One region of the Anaerobacillus sp. 1_MG-2023 genome, then DNA from elsewhere that is predicted to be linked to it. Evidence: riboswitches for the same ligand, from Rfam matches in the RefSeq annotation. Region 1 holds a riboswitch; each other region holds the start of a gene.
What was found. A riboswitch is a leader RNA that binds a small molecule or an ion and turns the genes downstream of it on or off. The one in region 1 is predicted to bind cyclic di-GMP.
Positions count from the first base shown of each region.

Region 1 (6,948 bases):
TTTCCATTTTGGTATTCGGAGTAGGGTTCCAAATGCTTGATAAAGAGGCAGGAGAATATGAAGAACAAATTGATGCAGTAACAACTGATGTTCCAACTACATCATCGGTTACACCTTAACAATAGACCTTTTTACCAGGGATTGATCTAAACGTTAGCTTATATGATTCTTTACGAATATAAGGAGGGCTTGTCCCTCCTATTATTTTTCTAATAAGAGGTGGATAATTTGTCTACAACATTAGCAAAATGGATGACATTAATTATAATGGCCAATATTATGTTTGCTCCAATCCTGGCTTATATAGATAGCTTACATAGAGAAGCGATAGAAGTAGTTTTACAAGAGGGTGCTAAAAAAGCAGCGATCGAAGGTAGGTTTACAAATGAATTAGTTGACGATATGAAACAAGAATTAGTTGATAATTATAATTTTGAAGAGGATAAAATTATAATAAATGCTACTCAGACCTTGAAAACTCGAAATGAGTATCTTGAAGCAAGCATTGAGGTACCACGAGGAATAATTTTCATCTTTGATATTTTTAATCCTGGTCCAGATAAAATCAAGAAAAACACAAAGGTTATGAGTGAATACATTGGGTAGGAGTGAGGGTAAATGGCGCATTCATTAAAGGTCATGTTCCTTATGCTTCTGTTCGCTGGAATCATGATGATGCAATACAATTTAGATTCGGACCGGACCTCAACAAGACAAATGAAGAATGGACTAGAGCTAGCGGTTCACGATGCGGCTTTAGCATTAGACAACTCTCAACTCTCTCAAGGAAAAGTCGTATTTGACGAGTGGGAAGCGGTAGAAAACTTTAAAGCGAGCTTGGAAGCAAATCTCGATCTTGAATCTGGTGCTGGATATGTATATTTCCCCAAAGAAAGCTCTTATTATCAGGATCCATTTTATGTAGAACACTTAGAGTTTATTGATGATGAAGATGGTTCTTTTCCTCAAGTTTATTCAAATCCTAAGTATGATATCTTAGATACACTAAATGGACCAAGTATCATCGCGGTTGTATCTACTAAAAGTCCAAGATACTTTGCAGGAGAAGGAATTACCATAAGAAAATCTGTAGTTTATGAGTACTATGATTGATTTTAGTACTGGTATACTGCAGCTTTTTTGTATGTGGAAGAATTTAGAGAAAGAAAAAAACATTATAGTTAATATTTGGTTATTGTAAATTTGAATGATTATGTTTATAGTAAAAATAAACCAATTTATAAATACACTTACCTCTTTTTACCTACTATATTTCTATTTATTGTAAAAAACACCTCATAATAATAGACTGAAAGTATTGCATTTGTGTTTAAATACTTCAGTAAATTAATAGATTAATTAATGATGATAATAAATTACTACATATTTTCTTATTTATTCCAAATAAAACATAAAATTTGTTTAAATGTCTACTTTATACAGTGGATAAAAGAAAGAGGTGTCAGTATAATTTGTAATATAAAGAGTAATATGAGCATACAAGAAAAATTCGGCTCTAAAGTTCGATACTATCGTCTATTTCGAAAGTACTCTCAAGAAGATTTAGCTTTAAAAACTGGCTTACACCGTACATATATTAGTGAGTTAGAGCGAGGACAACGGAATATTACTTTAGAAAACATCAATAAACTTTCAAAAAGTTTAAACATAAGAATAATAGACCTTTTCGATTTTGAAATGTAGGTTTTCTACATAAAGGATGCAATGATTTTATTTCCTTATCTGGGCACTTGGAAATAGAGGAGCAAGTAGTGCAACCAGCCTTAGTATGTTTAACAATTTATAACTGTTGAATATATAGGGCTTTTTTAAGTATTAAATGGTTTTTTTTACTAATTACTTGGGTAAAGTGAAATAAAGGATTAGTATGCTAGACATTTAGTACCTATTTCCAACTTTAAACTAACACTATTCCATTATTTATATTACACTTATATTTGTAGAATTTTATCGAATTATGTCTTTTTTCGACTAAATATACCAAAAAAAATTAATTTTTACTTTGGAATTCTACAATTTTTATAGAGCTTATATACTATGATATTTATAAATCAAAGATAAATGTATTTTAAAGATAGATTTCAATTAAAATGATGATAGATTTTTCTATCTGTAGAGAGGTGTTTCTTATGTTATCAAAGGATTTTATGTCCAGTATGAGTAACGAAACTAGAATGAAAACATTCTATATAAATATGAACCAGCAATATTACTTTAGAAGAACCTATTTCTTATTAGATGCTAATTTATATGTTGAAATGGTGACGTTAGTAATGGAGTCGAATCGTCAAATTGGTAAAAGATCAAAAGTAGAAACTGAAGTTTTAGAATCAGATTCTAGAGAAGTATCTACTACTAACATATCTAAATCATTTATTGAATATTTGAAGGTAGAAGATACTATTATTGAAGAATATAAACTTAGTAAAAGTCAGGCGGAATTTGTTCTTAATAAATATAAAAATAACTTATTTGATGTGAATAAAGAGTTATTAGATTCTATTAACTAATTTAATTATCATTAAAAGTTATCTCCTCTTAATTTTGAAATTAATATACAAACTAAATAAAGTTGTGGTCGTTTTTATCCAATGGTATAATTTAACCATTAAGATTTAATTTTCCTTTTTTGTGCAATCTCTTTAGAGATTTGCGGGTAAAATGACTAAACATAATGAAGCCTCTGGGGCTGGATTTCAAGCATTTTTTGTATGCTTGAAACCTTCTCTCAGGGGCTTTTTTTGTGCTCTAAAGGAGGTGATGTAAAAAGCATTATATTGATAATTAGATTGTCAATTAAATGGGTGGAGTTTTAAAAAACTTAATTGAGAGGGTGTTCAGAATGTTTCTATTAAAGAGTAAGAATGACGATTGTTGCAAGCCAGGTGAGCTGCATGTTTAAAGTCACATGTTTTGCTCCTATTACACCAGATAAGTTATGGGATGGTCTAAAAGGATTACAATTCACGAAAAAGAAAGAGGGATTTGAATGGTATCTTGATGGTCATGTTTTTCGCATTGAACCATTCAAGAATCAATCACGCACTAACATGAAGGGCTATCGAGTATATTTTAATGGATCTATTGATGGTGCTATTTTTCTTTATGATTTTGCTCTTAGTTGGATCAATCCTGCTATAACCGGAATTGAATTTTCACTTTCTCATTCTAATATTACTAGCCAGGATTGGATTAAGGATTTAATGTCCCGCTCTTCATTTTCTACGGTTGATACAAAAGGTATCTTTAAAAAAGGACCAATTGGTATTGTTGTCGTGAATAATGAGGTCGTAATTCAGTTGAGAAGTTCAAAGGGAAGTCAATTAAATCTTATGCCTAGCTTAAAGCAAATTGAATCGATTAAGGAAGAATTGAAACCGGTAGAAGATGATCTATTCTCTATGTTGGAAGAAGGTGTGGCAATATGACATTCGACTTCTATACGAAAGCGTCTAAGTTTACTGTCGCAGAGAATAGTGTTTTGAAAAACGGTGAAGTGATTGCTGAAGGTAAGGTGTTTCTATTTCAAGTTCTTTTAGGTTTCCCGGTCTATCTCATAGTGCATGAGCATGACTTTGTACCACCTGTTGTTATTAAAACAGATTGTATTCTGTCCGTTTTGCCTTCACATGAGTATTTCGATGGTGAGCGGGAGCCTCAGAAGTTCTTATATAGAGTGAAGTACACTATTAATGATGTGCCTATAGTTTACGATATGGAAGCTGTAGACAGTAACTCAGCAAAAACGTTTGTGCTTCAGCGATACAAGAATAAGAACATAAAAAATGTCAGTGTGGAGCGTAAAAAAAGAAGGGAGAAAATTTCATGAGCAATCGTTCTTCTTCAATAGCGATGATCGATAAAGAATCTTCCAAAGCATATAGAAAAATTCTTTCAGCGGAAACAGAATTTGAGATTTTCACCATTGTGGAACGATTAAAGCCAGATGTGGCCAAGCGTGTCCTAATGACATTGACGATGAATAAACAACTTAACAAGTAATCAATATATCCCTTCCTAGTAGGGAGTTCAATTTTGCTCCCTAGGTACTAGGTGGGGAGTGCATATTGAGAGGAATGAACGTTATGACAGAAGTTAAAAATTGTGATAATTGCATTTATCAATCTGGACGACCTGAATTTGACCTCAAAAAGTGCAAGCGTTGCTCCAGGACGGAAAAGGCATTGTTTGAGCCAATTCCTACCGCTGCTTATTTGATGGAATCTTTTATGATGAAAGGTACCTATCCTACGTTAAAACTTTATGAGAAACATTTGAAGCAGGTTAAAGACACAATGAAATCTAAGTTACTTTCTTCAGAAGAAAGAAGGCATGAATTCAAAGAAGTGAACCTGGTCGCTAAATTTGTTCCGAAAAAAATAAGCGATATAGATTATGTAGGTTTGAACACTTATCTCGATGATCTTGGCTTACTAGCACGTATACTAGAAATTGATCATAAACGAGTGAAAAAAGAACCTATGATATTGAAGCAATTAAAAGCCTATCAGTTGGAGCCCACTCAATACGTAAAACCCTCCTTTAATAAATTAGGAAAGAGCTTAAATCAAGTTCCTGAATTAAGAAACGAGGGTTGGAGCGTTGAAGAACTAGCTTTCACCTGTAGTACAATTGATGCAAAGTATTCTTCTTATAAAAAGCAATATGAAACCTTAAAAGAAGAGATGATAAAATGCGAGAAATTAAAAGCTGATAAAAAGCTAGTTAATAAATATGGTTCGGTTTCACTAATCAATAATGCACCATTATACGATATTGCTTCGATTTATAACGATATGGGAAGCGATTTGCTAATTGAATACGGTAAACCTAATCATGAACAGCTTCAATACTTTATGACACGAGGTATGTTGACGAAAAATGACATTGAACAGTTTAAAACAGTAAAGGATATTGCTCTTGAATTCGTAGTGATGGATCTTGATTCAGAACGACGAACCATTGAGACATTCCAGAGAAGACAGATGCAGGCGGCTCAGAATCGTATGAGAGCGTAGAAAACATAAAAAGGGAGGGTAGTCCCTTCGCTAGAGATTGAGATAGCGGGCGGACGCCCCTATCTCTTTTTCTATGCGAATTGGACATCTAAATGAATAACGCGAAATTGAAAGAATGGGAAGAAAGATATTCAAAAGTTAATGTATTTCAAGAGTTTGATGAAATTAAAGAGTTTTTGAAAAATGAATACCTAGAGGATAATATGAAACCCTTTATTATCTCTTATTCTGGTGGAAAAGATAGTTCTTTAGTGCTAACGTTAGTTTGGCAAATGATCATGAAATTACCTACCGATTTATTAAAAAGAGAAATTCACGTCGTTATGAGTGATGCTGCGGCTGAGACTCCGGTGATGAGTCGGTATCAAAGAGGCATTATGAAAATCATAGAAACTACAGCGGTTGAACAAAAGTTAGACCATATTTTTAAAGTTCATTTAGTAAAACCTTCAATTAAAGGAAGGTTCTTTTTTCGAACCTTGGGTAGAGGATATCCACCAGCAACACCAAACTCTAGAACTCGTCCTTGCACATTTCATATGAAAATCCTACCAATACAACGCCTGCTTAATGAAATAATTAATCAAACAATTCAAAAGCAGGATTGTTTTAGCGAGAACTCATATGCTATCACTTCTATCCTGGGAGTTCGGACTTCTGAAAGTGTTTCGCGTGCTGAAAGTATGAAAAAACATTCAGTTGAGGACTTTTATGCGAAACATGCTACAGATGATCGTATTCGAGTTATGCACCCTATTAAGAACATCGAATTGGATGCTCTATGGAGTTACTTGCTGGCTTTACCAAATGGTGAATTCCCTTATGGTGGTAACGTATCAGACATGATGAAGATGTATGGGAAAACTGGTCATGAATGTTCAATTACCGAAGGATCTCAAGGTGGAGTAGGCGCTTCTTGCGGGCAAGTTGGTTCAAGAACTGGTTGTTTTACATGTCCTCTTGCCGGAAAGAATGACAAAATGCTAAGTGCCATGATTGATGAGGGGTATACTAATTATAGTTATTTACAAGAGTGGAAAAACTATATGTTAGATATTCGGAACGATGTTCGCTTTCGTTTACCAACACAACGGCAGAAATTTAACAAACATCAAAAGAAAGCAGAGTTATTGGAAGATGATTTTTCACTTTTCTCGGTCGATTGTATTGAGGATTCTCACCAAAGAAGACTCCACCGTTATGAGACATTTAATAAGGCAATATTTAATTATGCCCCAGGTGGCTTCACAATCGAAGCTCGTAAAAGAATGCTGGAATATCTTTTATGGACCCAAAACAAGATAGGAGAAGAACTCATTGAAGAAGAAGAACTTCAAGCGATATATCAAACATGGAAAGAAGATGGATATGATATTGAGCCCAAAGATGTAATACCAAACAGATATAAACATGATGAAAAGCTTATCTTATTACCTGATGGAACGGTGAATGAAAAAGAAACTACGGTTACATCTTTCCCGCTCTTCTATGTACAGGTACAAACACAGTACAATGACTCTGAATTTGTCACTTATGTTCAGAACAAAGTTAAAGAGACGAATAGATCCATCCATTACTTTTCTAAATCAATGGACAGTCAGGAACACCAAATGGCCTTTAATGAATATACGTTTATCGTATGTAGTCCATTTGCTAATAATCAGCAGCAAGCTGAACATTACGTGTATTCCTGGTTAGACTGGACCGATAGCTTTAATTCAAGCTTATATGATTCTCCATACGAATCATGGGAAGAAGATGATGAAGGTATTTATGTACCACAATTAGAAAATGACCAGCTGGCATACTCTAAAACGATCTCAGCCAATCGATTGATAACAATGATAGAAGAACACTCCCATATTGATTTAATCTGGAAAGAGGATACAGTTCTTTCAGAAACAAATAA
Region 1 is NZ_JAUORD010000010.1:100,616-107,563, forward strand. It holds gene Q4550_RS16235 (hypothetical protein) at 1-119, shown strand, start outside; gene Q4550_RS16240 (hypothetical protein) at 229-606, shown strand; gene Q4550_RS16245 (peptidase M23) at 619-1,113, shown strand; gene Q4550_RS16250 (helix-turn-helix domain-containing protein) at 1,492-1,704, shown strand; cyclic di-GMP riboswitch class II at 1,710-1,793, shown strand; gene Q4550_RS16255 (hypothetical protein) at 2,151-2,531, shown strand; gene Q4550_RS16260 (hypothetical protein) at 2,916-3,449, shown strand; gene Q4550_RS16265 (hypothetical protein) at 3,446-3,850, shown strand; gene Q4550_RS16270 (hypothetical protein) at 3,847-4,023, shown strand; gene Q4550_RS16275 (hypothetical protein) at 4,107-5,039, shown strand; gene Q4550_RS16280 (adenine nucleotide alpha hydrolase family protein) at 5,132-6,948, shown strand, end outside.

Region 2 (6,948 bases), on a different contig from region 1:
CTGTTGATTCTCTGGCGTTCGTAAGGTTCTTCTTCGTAAATGTCTTGAAGAATTCCTCTACAAGTAACATAACAAATGTATTTTCATTGATCACCATGCACGTCGCATTCTCATCTGTAAACTGTGGGTTAAATTCAAAGCCAATTTCAGAGAAAAAAGCGATGGATTTATCGAGATCTTTGACCGGTAAATTTACAAACACGTGCTTCGCCGTTTGAGCCATTCGATCACTCTCCTTAGAAAAATGAATTCTTTCCTATATTCATTTCGCTATGAAACCTCAAACTCCTTATACATATCCCAAAAGATTTTTTCACACATAAGAAAAGAGAAATCAACACGTTCACCTTACAGAGCTTTTCATAAAGAAAATTTCTAAAAAACGTAATAACAACTATTCGTGCGATGAATACTATCCCTAAAGGTGGTGTTCATCATGGATCGACAACAGCAGTTTGATCAAATTGTCTTGTTGCGAAGAGAACTTGAAGAGAAAGCGAATCATTATTGGCAAAGTTATTCTGACTATACAACCTGGCAATTTTGGCTTATTTTAGCGTTCATCTTCGTGCCGCTGATTATCCTTTATTTTCGAATCGATCGACGCAACATTTTTCTGCTCGGATTCTTCGGCTATTCCGTTCACGTCATAGCTGCTTATGTGGATGCATTAGGTGTTCGTAAATCCTGGTGGGATTATCCTTACATTGCGATTCCCCAATTACCTGCAAGTATTAGTATTGATGGAGCTCTTGTCCCGGTCTATTTTATTTTGCTTTATCAGTGGTGCTTATCACATAAGAAAAACTACTGGTTATACGGCACGCTTTCAGCAGTAGGCTTTACGTTTATTTTTAAGCCGATTTTAATTTGGCTCGACCTCTTTGAACTATACACCAATTGGTATGTTTTATTAGCAGCCTATTTATTCGTCATATATGTAGCGAAAGTGATAACGGATATTTTTATCAAAATGTCTAAACAAAGCAGGGAGACTTAAGGAAACAAGAAACTGAATCTTGCCCTTAAGTCTCCTTGTCTAAAGATAAAATGTTGAATTTTGATACGTACTGTTTCAATCTTTCCACATTCTGTTCACTATCCGCTAAAGCTACATAACCATCAGGCCGGATCAGGTACAGCGCATTTTCCTGCAATCCTTTTTTCGTCATTGCTTTTTCAAAGCTAAACTCATATAGAGCATATCCAGATACCCTGGCAAAACCCTTAACGGCTTCATTTGCTTGACCGTATACGTGAAGCTGCCAATCCATTGACTTAAGCGCATCATAATTAATGCATGATTCTGTTTGGATCCATGGCAGGCGATCTCCACCATGAACTTTCCCCGCTGTACCAACACTAAGTTGACTGTCGCGATAATGAATGTTGATTTGAGAAAGCCTTCTAAAGGCTGCTTTTCGAGCAATGGAAAAGGAACGAAGCGTAAATGGAGCCACGTTGGGTATGACGATTTTCCGCAGTAGTTTGCTCGTCATGTGGTCACCTATAATAGAAGTAAACGCCCGATCAGTTGTATCGATTAACGTTCTCGCAAAGTTAATACGCTCTTCTTCAAATGTATCAAGAATGCCTTCGTCCGTTTTCCGAAGCAACACTGCAGCTAGCTTCCACGCTAAGTTCACCGCGTCCCCAATACCGGTGTTCATGCCCTGTCCGCCAGCCGGGCTATGAATGTGTCCAGCATCTCCGGCAATAAACGCACGTCCTTTTCTAAAGTGACTGCTAACGCGATGATGGACTTTGTACGTTTGGAACCAGTTCACATGTTGAATCGTTAAGCCTGTTCTCTGCTCGATCAGCGACTGGAAATCCTTGAACGCAACTGAGCTTTGATCGGTTAAATTGCGAGGAACTATTCCAATAATCCGTTCCATTCCCGTGCTTCTAACCGGCATGAATAAGTAAAAGGTGTCAGAATCTAAATACACATTTAAACTACTTTCAGCTATTTGTCCGGTGTTCGCTTTAACATCCGCCACAAAAAACAGTTCCTCGTACGTTCCACCTGGAAAATCAAAAGCAAGCTCTCTTCGAACAGTACTATGCGCCCCATCACACCCGCATATATATGAAAACTCACTCCGTTCTTCCTTATTATCTTTTTTAATAACGGCTTGAACATGGTCCCCTTCATCCATAAACGAAACCAACTCTGTCTCCCATTCCACCTCAACGCCTTCGTCGGCTAATTTGTTAATTAGCAGCTGCTCGTGATCATCTTGTGGATAGCTTAGGGCAAATGGGAAAGGACTTAATCCTTTTCCAAGATCACGAAAATATATGTTCGCCTTTGCTTTCTTTCCTTCTCGAAATTGGATAGTCTTCACTTTAATCCCCTGATGGATGACTTCTTCTGCGAAGCCCATTTGGTCATAGAATTCTAGCGTTCTAGCGTGTACAATTAGCGCACGTGATGCTTCTCCGGGTCCCGCATTTTTCTCAATTATTCGAAATGAAACTCCATATTTCGCCAGATGGAGGGCTAATACAAGTCCAGTCGGACCCGCGCCAACAATTAATACGTCAGATTTCATATTCCAATCTCCTTTCAAAAATAAACCTATCATAACACATTAAGCTATTAACAAATCCCACTTTTTATGGTAATGATTATATAAGTATATCCTCATGACATGATACCTCAGTAAGAGATCCACAAAAAAAGAGAATGCGATGAACTATCATTCTAGCCTGGGCACTTGAGTGATAGGGAGTAAGTAGTGCAACCGGCTCCTTAAAAAGGAGAATGAACATGGAAAAGTGTACATTGTACGGGCACACTCATTTATTTTCATTGCAGTCACGACGGATAATGGAACTGCTAAGGCGTCACGATCCTCATGCCTTCGTCCATTCGGTGCAAACAACGAGCTATTTCATTGATTTCTGTTTGCATTACAATTTCCGGTCATTGTTGAAACGACCCTTTCTTGAGTCTGTTTTGCTACATGACATCGGTAAACTGCTTGTTCCAACAGAAATCCTTCAAAAAAAGAGCCCACTAACCCTTTATGAGAAAGAGTATGTCGAGCAGCATCCAGAGTTTGGAATAGAACTACTTAATGATTTTCCAGAGATTGATATTGAGCCGTCTCTTATACTAAATCATCATGAGAATAACGATGGTACTGGCTATCCTTACCAATTACACGATGAGCAAATTCCTCGATCTGTTTCGATTCTTCGAGTCATCGATAGCTACATTGCAATGACGTCTGATCGAGCTTATCGTCCAAAACATTCTGACCAATTAGCTATTCAAGAAATTCATGCCCATCGGAATAACTTCTATGAGCCATACACCACCTCCTTGTTTATCTCTTATTTGGAAAAACGGTTAAAAGGGAAAAAGATTCTGCTTCATTATTTTGATTACGCCAAACGTCAAAATTAAGCAGCGCTTTTCAATAACCGTTTAAACAAAACCAAATAGAACAGGGAGGTCGAATAGATTGCGACTCTTATCAACTAAGGATTTACTAATCGCTTTTTGTGATGCGTATACTCTTCAATTAGATGAAGCTTTTATTGAAATGTTAACTAGTGAAATCATTAGAAGAGGAATCACTCCTCCCCAAACACGAACAGAGTGTTATGAAAAAATCCTCAATTGCACTTGATGAAGCCGCTTCTCATGACTCTCTAAATATAAAAGAAGCTTATTTGGTCTCTTCTAGCCAATAAGCTTTTTTTGATATTTTTCATTTGATCTCTCCCCCTTTCACAAATAAATTCACTGTTAATACGCTTACATATGTTTGCATTTTTTAGGAAGTGGTAGATTTAAAGTGTGATAAAAAAGGTGATTATTATTGAAAGGAATGATCTTTGATGAAGGAATCAATCCCAGAACTAACGTTGAATGATGGACTTACACTACCCGCTATCGGTTTCGGTACTTACAAACTAAATGGAAATGAAGGCGCAACTGCAATTAATAGTGCGATTGATGTTGGCTATCGCCTCATCGATACAGCTTACAATTACGAAAATGAAGGTACCGTAGGCGAAGCCATTCGTCGAAGTACAGTTCCTAGAAATGAACTGCGCGTCACTTCTAAATTACCAGGTCGCTATCACGAATATAATAAAGCGGTTACGGCTATTCAGGAGTCGTTATATAGAGCCAATCTTGATTATTATGATTTGTACCTCATTCACTGGCCGAACCCTAAACAAGGTCTTTATCCAGAAGCTTGGCAAGCTCTAATTGACGCTAAGAAATGGGGACTCATTCGCTCGATTGGCGTATGTAATTTCCTTCCGGAGCATCTTGAGCAATTGGAGAAAGAAACCGGCGTAAAGCCAAGTATCAATCAAATCGAACTACACCCCTTCTTCAACCAGGAAGATCAGAGAAGATTCCATCAACAAAACAACATCAAAACACAATCCTGGAGTCCGCTAGCTCGAGTGACTGACATTTTAGAAAATGAAACGATTAGTCAAATAGCAAATCAACATAACAAATCAGTCTCTCAGGTGATTTTACGCTGGCATTATCAATTAGGATCCATCCCGATTCCTAAATCATCTTCTCCAGAACGTCAGCTTGAGAACCTCTCTATCTTTGACTTTTCTTTAAATGAAACAGAAATGGCGATGATGGCTGAATTAACGAAAACAAATGGACGATTGAATGATCAAGATCCAGCTACTTATGAAGAATTTTAAATTTCCCCATCTAACGATTTAACTAACCATAACCAACTAGAAAAGGATGCCCTTCAGCAGGGCACCCTTTTTTTCTTTACCATCTGTTCACTTCTTCAATAAATCAAATTCACCGCTACTTATTCCATTACTGTACTTTAGCGCTCATTGGTTTATTCGTTTTTACATACTTCACGAACAACCACCGAACGAGTGGCCCCATAATGAGGAGCTGTAACGGGAAGGCTACAATGACATTTTTAATAAATAACGATACATACTCTCTTAGGAAGGAATGCTCCATAGATCCGCTATTAGCATATGACATTATTAATCCGTAAAATGACATAAAGAATACCATACCGATAACCATACAAGTTGAAAGAATTAAAATAACCTTCCATTTATTAGATTTGTTAAATGGCAAACGAACCGTAATTTTTTTCGCAATGGGACCTACCACAATCATTTCAAATAACAAAGCGATAATATAGCCAACCAGTAGACTCATAAGCAATTCTATAAGAGTCATTTCTCCCATTAATCCATTCGTAGATAAGTTATAGAATGTCATCACACATACCATTCCAAAACACATCATTAATCCAAAATAAAAACCTTCTTTTTTCGTTTCTGGCAAACGACTCATCCTCTCTTTCTAGCATAGTGACTAGTATAGTCATTTCAATTCGCGCTCGTAAGTGAACATTCTGTGAACATTTCAAGCGAATCGTATCGCATGAATATGCTAGTGAAGATATGCTACACTGTTGAAAATCACTGTTCTCATTTCAAGAGAAAGACTATTACGATGTTGTCTTCTCGATAAACAACGATATTGTTTTTTGAAGGTGCTGTTTGAATGAAAAAAGGACTACTACTCTTCATAGCTTTTACCGTTGGGTTTCTCTTTGACCTTCTCAACATGCCCGCTGGATGGTTATTAGGGGCAATGCTTGTTGGAGCCTTCTATCGTCTTATGATTGATGATATAGCTTACCCGAATCTATTGTTTGACCTCTCGTTAGCCGTGATCGGTGTCAGCATCAGTCTAAGTATTAAAGCAAAAATGTTTCAGGAAGTCGCAAGTTACCTCTTCCCTCTAGCGGTCTCAATGATCATCTTATTAATCGCAAGCTGGGTCCTAGGAAAGATTCTAAAAAACTATTCAAACCTTGATTCAAAAACAGCGCTATTCTGCTGTTTACCAGCCGGAGCATCGGTTATGATGGCTCTAAGTCGCGAATACAATGCGAATCTAGGTATGGTTGCTGCCTTTCAAACGGTTCGCATCATGATGCTTGTCTCAACTATCCCGCTCGTCGCTGGTTTTATGTCTTCCTTTCTATCGACAGATGAAGTACAGGGTGCTGCGATGAAAGCCACTTCTCAAGTGAATATGCCGTTGGGACTTGCTATTCTTTTCTACCTTTTGTTAATTGGAATCACCCTTTTCCTCGCAAAGAAATGGCGCATTCCGATCGCACCTTTTCTATACGCCATTATCATTGGATTTCTCTTTCACACGTTTATCCAACCGCTTCCAACCATGCCGAATCTCCTTGTAGGTATGGGAATGGCGATGCTTGGCGTCATCATCGGAGTGCGATTTGATCGCAGAGCTTTAAAGGAAATCAAAGAAATCGGGTGGACAAGCGTTTGGATTCTTCTCTCATTCTTTTTCTTAACATTTGTCGTAACGTTTGTGTTCTATCTCATGACGCCGCTCGATTTCATCACAAGTCTACTCGCGATCGTTCCAGCTGGCGCACCGCAAATGTCTTCTGTTGCAGCATCTCTTGACTTAGATGCCAGCATCGTTGCTGCCATGCAGGTCATACGCCTGCTCGTGCTTGTATTAATTATTCCAATGCTCGTTCCTTTTCTGGTTTCCAAAGAGCAAGGTAATGAAATAAGCGGACAAGAAAACACATAAAAAAAGCAGGTTCACATCCTTTTAGTGTGACCTGCTTTTTCTTATGATTTTCATAGAAGTTGATCATTTTAACCTTTTGGAGTAAATAATCGGCGCGTTCATTCCTTCCTCATCTTCTTCAACCAATTCGATCAGTGCCACTTCTTCGATTCTGCCATAGACCGTATCATTCCGTTCAATACAATAGTGATACACCTTCGCTAAATCTTCATGCGAAAGATCATTAGCTAACGTACAGTGAGGAATCCACTTGCCAGGTAAATATAAAGAGTTAGCTGTTTCATTGAATTCGCCAAGGTTTTGATAATGATCCGAATGAAACGTAAGCAATTCTT
Region 2 is NZ_JAUORD010000001.1:352,265-359,212, forward strand. It holds gene Q4550_RS01845 (VOC family protein) at 1-223, opposite strand, end outside; gene Q4550_RS01850 (CBO0543 family protein) at 437-1,000, shown strand; gene Q4550_RS01855 (FAD-dependent monooxygenase) at 1,026-2,558, opposite strand; cyclic di-GMP riboswitch class II at 2,682-2,765, shown strand; gene Q4550_RS01860 (HD-GYP domain-containing protein) at 2,777-3,418, shown strand; gene sda (sporulation histidine kinase inhibitor Sda) at 3,477-3,644, shown strand; gene Q4550_RS01865 (aldo/keto reductase) at 3,856-4,698, shown strand; gene Q4550_RS01870 (DUF2798 domain-containing protein) at 4,826-5,317, opposite strand; gene Q4550_RS01875 (AbrB family transcriptional regulator) at 5,540-6,613, shown strand; gene Q4550_RS01880 (2'-5' RNA ligase family protein) at 6,677-6,948, opposite strand, start outside.
Region 2: linked by a shared signal. The riboswitch ahead of Q4550_RS01860 (HD-GYP domain-containing protein) and the one ahead of Q4550_RS16255 (hypothetical protein) in region 1 are both predicted to bind cyclic di-GMP.

Region 3 (6,948 bases), on a different contig from region 1:
CATTGTCATTCTTTATTATAAAGAAAAGCCGCTCGAATTTTGAGCGGCTTCTTACATTAAAATTGTGTTTTTTCTTCAAGAAAGCTTTTCAGTTCAGAAATCGGCATTCTCTTTTGTTCCATTGTGTCACGGTCACGAATCGTCACTTGTTGGTCTTCAACAGAATCAAAATCAAATGTAATGGCATACGGTGTACCAACTTCATCATGACGACGGTAACGTTTACCAATTGAGCCAGCCTCATCATAATCAACCATAAAGTATTTTGAAAGTTCCGCATGAACAGCACGCGCTTCTTCAGAAAGCTTCTTAGATAGAGGGAATACAGCAGCTTTAAACGGAGCGATCGCTGGATGGAAGTGCATCACACTTCTAGTTGTGCCATCTTCTAGCTCCTGTTCTTCATATGCTTCAATCAAGAAAGCAAGAGTGACGCGGTCAGCACCAAGTGAAGGCTCAATGCAATAAGGTACATACTTCTCACCTGTTTGTTGATCGTGATAAGTGAAATCTTCATTGGAATGTTCCATATGCTGCTTTAAGTCGTAATCTGTTCGAGAAGCAACACCCCAAAGTTCGCCCCAACCAAATGGGAACTTGTACTCGATATCAGTTGTTGCATTACTATAATGCGACAGTTCATCTTCCGCATGCTCACGCAGTCGGATGCTATCTTCTTTTACACCAAGATTTAGAAGCCAGTTTTTGCAGTACTCTTTCCAATACTCATGCCACTCTAGTTCGTTACCTGGCTTACAGAAGAATTCAAGCTCCATTTGTTCAAATTCACGAGTACGGAATGTAAAGTTTCCAGGTGTAATTTCATTCCGGAAGCTTTTTCCAACTTGTGCAATACCAAAAGGCACTTTCTTACGCATAGAGCGTTGAACATTTTTAAAGTTTACGAAGATTCCCTGCGCCGTTTCTGGGCGAAGGTAAATTTCACTCGTGCTCGATTTTGTTACACCTTGATGGGTTTTAAACATAAGATCAAATTGACGGATTTCTGTGAAATCTTCACTGCCACACTCCGGGCAAGTAATATGATTTTCTTTCATCAAACGCTCCATTTCTTCAAATGAAAGGCCGTCTGCAATCATGTCCTCTTCTTCAGTTGAAAGAGCGTCCTCAATTAATTTATCTGCACGGTGACGTGTTTTACAGCTTTTGCAATCAATTAAAGGATCATTGAAATTACCTAAATGTCCTGAAGCTTCCCACGTTTTTGGATTCATTAGAATGGCGGCATCTAGACCACTATTATAAGGTGATTCTTGAACAAACTTCTTCCACCATGCATCTTTAATATTTTTCTTAAGTTCTACACCAAGTGGTCCATAATCCCATGTATTTGCTAGTCCACCGTAAATATCAGAACCAGGGAAAATAAATCCTCTGTGCTTCGATACTGAAACGATCTGATCCATTGAAATTGTCATGTCATTCTCTCCTTTTTTCTCAATCAATATAAAAAGCTCCCAATCCATGGACAAAAAATGTCCAGGGACGAGAGCTTATGCACCCGCGGTTCCACCCTAGTTGATGCAAATAAGGCATCCACTTTAAGTAACGTAACTCCAGACTGCCGTTTCATCAGACCTCGTTCGGGCTTCCACCGTCCCCGAATCGCTAAAAACAAGGTTACTCTGACTACTATTTATCCTTCATAGTTAGTATGGTTTATGTATGCAATTGATATGACATATGATACAAAAAATATTGCCCTAAAGTCAAGGAATATTCATTTCACACCGTATTTGCTTTCATCAAAGCTTATCACAAAAAAAACGACCTTATAGGTCGTCATGCATTTATGTATATTCATAGATGTCGGTTTTTGTGTTGTTTTAAGAATGCTTGTACCTCTTCTTTCTTCAATCCAAGTTCTCTGGCAGCCCTCATGAGAATAACCCATTCTTGATCAAGTACCTTCTTAGGCTTAGGTTTAGCCATGGTCATTCTTTTCTCCTCCTTCATGGGTTTTCCAGGAGGACCAGCCGTCATCGTTGGAGAACCAACATTAGACCTGTGTCTTTGCGTCCCATCCTTTAGGATGGTTTGCCCTTGTCTGGAGAATTCAGAAATGACACATTCCGACCATAAACTTACAAAATACACAACTTTTTAGTGAATCGATGTGATTATCGAGAAGTTTGACGTTATATGCTACTAATATACCAGTTATTCGATGAAAATTCAAAATATTTTTAAATTTCCATTTCTACTTCTAACATCCTACGATTTCACTCATATGCTAACTGTATTCCCTGAATATATTTTTCGCAAAGGAAGAGTGATATGCAGAGAAATCACATTAGTACCGCTTGGAGCGGTAAACATGTTGTTTTACTTCGTTGTGAACCCATCTCTAGCACCGTAAAAACCATGTATAAAAGTATTCATGCCCCAACAGAACCATTACATCCACATTGTAGTGAAACACTCTCTACTTACCTTAGCATTGGATATACAGTTGCATTTGTTCATTCATTAATTGACGGCTCCATCGAATATGTTCTAACAAAATAAAAGAAGGTTGCCTTCGCAACCTTCTCTTTTGTTTAGAATTGACTTAAATATTCTTTCACCTGATCTGGATTTTTGGTATTCGCACTATGCAAGTGACCAATCTTTTTGCCGTCTTTATAGACAAGAAGGCTCGGGATACCCATAACATCATTTTCCTCTGTAATTTCAGGGAATTGTTCAATATCGATTTGAGCCCATTGCTTTTCATGATGCGCATTCATTATATCATCAATAAAAAAGTCAAGGCGCTTGCAATCCGGGCACCAGTTAGCTTCATATTTTAGAATGGATACGTCATTATTGTTAATGAATGACTGATAAGAATCAGCTGTTTCAATCTTCTTCATGATTATCTCTCCTTCACCTATATCTTCATTAACAATTATATCGAAATAATCATTGAATGTCTGTAAGAAAGCTTACGTTAATTCACACTAAGATAGTGCAACCTGAACAGCTGTTCTTGATCAGTCCATGTTTTCATTGGTGTGAAACCTGAATTCTCTGCTAACTGTTTAAGTTCTTTAAGATTCTGTTCGAGTCGGATAGTATTCTTCTGGCTATGTGATTTCTTCAGATAGCTCTGATCCATTGCGAAGTTTTTAATGATTACTTATCATCTGCAAGACGAATGCCGGTAAATTGCCAGCGTTTATCTGGACCAAAGAAATTTCGATAAGTCGGACGAATATGAGATACGGAGGTAACACATGATCCGCCTCTTAGAATCATCTGACTGCTCATGAATTTTGCATTATACTCACCCAACGCCCCGTCAAGCGGTTTATTACCAGGGTAAGGCATATAAGGACTTTTCGTCCATTCCCACACATCTCCATAGGCTTTTTTTATTCTACCTTCATTTTCCTTGATCGATGCCACGGGATGATAGATGCCATCTTCAACAAAATTACCCGCAATCGGCTGATCGCGAACTGCAAGTTCCCATTCGGACTCAGAAGGAAGTCTTTTACCTACAAAGCTTGCATATGCTTCAGCTTCGTAGTAACTAATATGTGTAACAGGTTCTTCTATATTTAGTGGAACTAACCCATGGAGCGTAAAAGTATACCACTCCCCATCCTTTTCAACCCAATGCAACGGTGCTTGCCAATTTTCTTTCTTTACTGTTGCCCAACCATCTGATAACCAGTAGGTCGCTTCTTTATAACCACCAGCTTTAATAAACGCAAGATACTCCCCGTTCGTTACTGTTCTAGTCGCTAACTTAAATGGCTCAAGCCAAGATTTATGTATTGGACGTTCATTATCAAAGGAAAAACCATCATCTTCATTTATACCCGTTTCAATCAGACCTCCCTCAAACGAGATCCACTCTAATGGTGTAGCTTTTTCTTTAGAATTAACCTCAAGTGAACGGTAGACCGGTTTCAATGGATTAATGGAAAAATTATATTTAATGTCGGTCATTAAAAGCTCTTGATGCTGTTGCTCGTGATTCAATCCGATTTCTACTAAATCAGCAACCTGGTGAAGTTTACTATCGTCAATTTCTTGAATAAGAGTAACCATTTCTTCATCAATATCAGATCGATAGCTTCTAACTTTATCTATACTTGGTCTGCTCAGCAAACCTCTTGCATGGCGAGGGAAATAACTTCCTACACTTTCATAGTATGAGTTAAATAAGTATTCGAATTCTTCGTGAAACGACTTGTAATTTTCACAGTATTCTTTCAGAATAAACGTTTCAAAAAACCACGTTGTGTGTGCCATGTGCCATTTGGGAGGACTTACATCTGGAATCGATTGAATAGTGAAATCCTCCGTTTCAAGTGGTTCCACTAATGTGTTCGTCATTGTGCGTGTTGCTTCATAAGCATGAAGCAATTGTTCTCGTAATTCGTTTAATTGAATGGATTGTTGTACCATAAGTTCCTCCCCAAAATCTTAATAATTTATGAACATAAAGTTTTACCCTAGTTTTAACTAAATTAAACATTTAAAGACATATTCCTGTTTTTATGAGAGCATTTGAAATTTCTTTATGGCCCTTTGTGTTGGGATGAATTCCATCTGAAGCTAAAAATTCCTTTTCCCGTCCTTTAAAAACTGGATAAATATTAGCAACTTTAACGAATTTTCCAGCTGAACATGTTTCAATGTGTCGGTTAAATGCCTTAACCCAAACATCTGAAAAAGCTAAATCAGGAATGGGGTTATACAAATTCACAATCCGAATCATTGCTTGAGCGTAATTCCGTTTTAGCTCCTTCGATAAATAGGCTACAATCCAACTCATATTCTGACAACATTCATGTAAAGCACCATCTAGTACAGCCTTGTTTTTTGTAATAGCGTAAGCTTCAGCTGCATCAATCAGATCGTTTCCTCCGGCTGTGACCGTAATAACAGGCGATTGTTTCATAGGAATTTGGGAGCAATAGAGCCATCGTTTAACATCTGCAGTAGTCGCACCATTTTCTGCAAACGTTCGCGCTTTAACCGGAAATTGTAACTCGTAATTTAGAGAATTGGAATAAAAGTCTACAAATGTTGGAGTAAACAAAACCGTTCCAGTACCTAACGTAATAGAATCTCCTATTGCGGTATATTTAACAGAAGTAATTGAGTCAGACATAGAATCACCTCTTAATTATAGATGCCCTATATTATTCCACTCAACACTCTATTGTTACTTTGCTAGTTAAGGTCTTCCAAAAAAAGAGCTTCTTCACCTTTTACGAGGAAAGGCACTTGACATTCCCCTGCTACCTTTATAAGATCTTTAAGTCTTTCCGGTTGTTCCATTAAGTTGACTTCTACAAATGGAATATTTCTTTCCTTAAGATGTTGCTTCATTTTATAGCAATCGATACAACCCGTAATCGTAAATAACGTAACCTGTTCCATGTTAGACTTCTAACCTCCTAACATAGTTGAGTATAAGTGATAAAATAGATAAAATGATGTAAGCTAAATTACGGAGTACAACTACTTTGACATGAATGAAGGTGATGAAAATAGATAAATTAACAATGTTATCTCAGATCAATTTATTTGAAGAACTTGAAATGAATGATTTAATGCAAATTGATCGCGTAAGTGACATGCAACCTTTAAAAAAAGGAACAGTCATATTAGGACCCGAAAACCCGATGAAAGCCCTCTTCCTTTTAAAAAAAGGAACGGTACGTCTCTATCGCTCAAACGCTGCAGGAAAACAATTAACTGTTGACCTTCTAGGAGACGGTAACATCTTCGGTGAAACATCTAGTTTCTCTCTCAATGACGATTCCGTATATGCGGAAGCCATGTCTGACGTATATGTCTGCGTCATCGGAAAAGATCAATTTGAAGAACTTATTTCCGAAAACCCCAAGCTCGCCATAAAATTCATTGAAATTCTTTCTTCTCGTTTAAAGGAAATCTATGAAATGAGTGAAAACCTGGCGCTCAGGAGTGTAAAATATCGAATCCTATCGCTTTTAATGAAACTCAGCGAAAAATTTGGTAAAAGAAAGAATGAATGGCAAACCATTGATATTAAGTTAACGCATTATGATATCGCTACGATGATCGGGTCCACAAGAGAAACAGTGAGCGCCACAATTAGCGAACTTAAAAAAGCTGGCTACATAAAAAAAACGCCGCTAACATTTGCGATCCATGCAGAAAAGGCAATATCCTACATGGAAGAAAACGGCGAATAAGAAGCAGAGACATCTGATATCCTCTTCACAAGAAAAGACGCTACGTTTCATTAGCGTCTTTTCTTGCCCCTCGATCTAATTTGCAGCTTTTCCATCTGAGTCTTTCTGGTTATCCTTTTTTCCTTCTAGTTTATCCCACTTAATCGGTCTATTGAGATTTAATTTTTTTTTCAAGTTCAATAAACAGTTGAAATGACCAACATACCATTTATCGAACTTCACCATATGAATGGTTTCCCAGTCTCTCATCTCCTTCGTACATCCATCACAATGTATTTCCATTGGAAGGCACTTCCTGTCTTAAGTAGTTTTCTTTATTTATATTCAAAGAACTGAAAATGTGATTGGTCATCTGTACGAAAAAACGCATCCAATGGATGCGTTTCTCTACTTTATTTTAGATTCTCTGGATTTAACACTTGAAGTGCTTCAGGGACAAACTTGCCATCTTTGCGAATTAACTCATCATCAAACCAGATTTGCCCGCCACCATATTCCGGACGTTGGATTAAAACAAGATCCCAATGAACGGAAGAATCGTTGCCGTTTGGCGCTTCATCATAGGCTTGTCCTGGGGTGAAATGGAAAGACCCATCGATTTTCTCATCAAAGAGAATATCTTTCATTGGCTCACGAATGAAAGGATTGACTCCGATAGCGAATTCTCCAATAAATCGTGCACCTTCATCCGTGTCAAGAATTTGATTAAGTCTTTCTGTATCGTTTGCAACTGCGTCAATTACTT
Region 3 is NZ_JAUORD010000003.1:364,769-371,716, reverse strand. It holds gene Q4550_RS08275 (glycine--tRNA ligase) at 57-1,439, opposite strand; gene Q4550_RS08270 (anti-repressor SinI family protein) at 1,822-1,959, opposite strand; cyclic di-GMP riboswitch class I at 1,985-2,073, opposite strand; gene Q4550_RS08265 (hypothetical protein) at 2,299-2,529, shown strand; gene Q4550_RS08260 (thioredoxin family protein) at 2,562-2,876, opposite strand; gene egtB (ergothioneine biosynthesis protein EgtB) at 3,139-4,422, opposite strand; gene Q4550_RS08250 (SGNH/GDSL hydrolase family protein) at 4,493-5,131, opposite strand; gene Q4550_RS08245 (glutaredoxin family protein) at 5,194-5,403, opposite strand; gene Q4550_RS08240 (Crp/Fnr family transcriptional regulator) at 5,508-6,203, shown strand; gene Q4550_RS08235 (hypothetical protein) at 6,279-6,485, opposite strand; gene Q4550_RS08230 (aminopeptidase) at 6,596-6,948, opposite strand, start outside.
Region 3: linked by a shared signal. The riboswitch ahead of Q4550_RS08270 (anti-repressor SinI family protein) and the one ahead of Q4550_RS16255 (hypothetical protein) in region 1 are both predicted to bind cyclic di-GMP.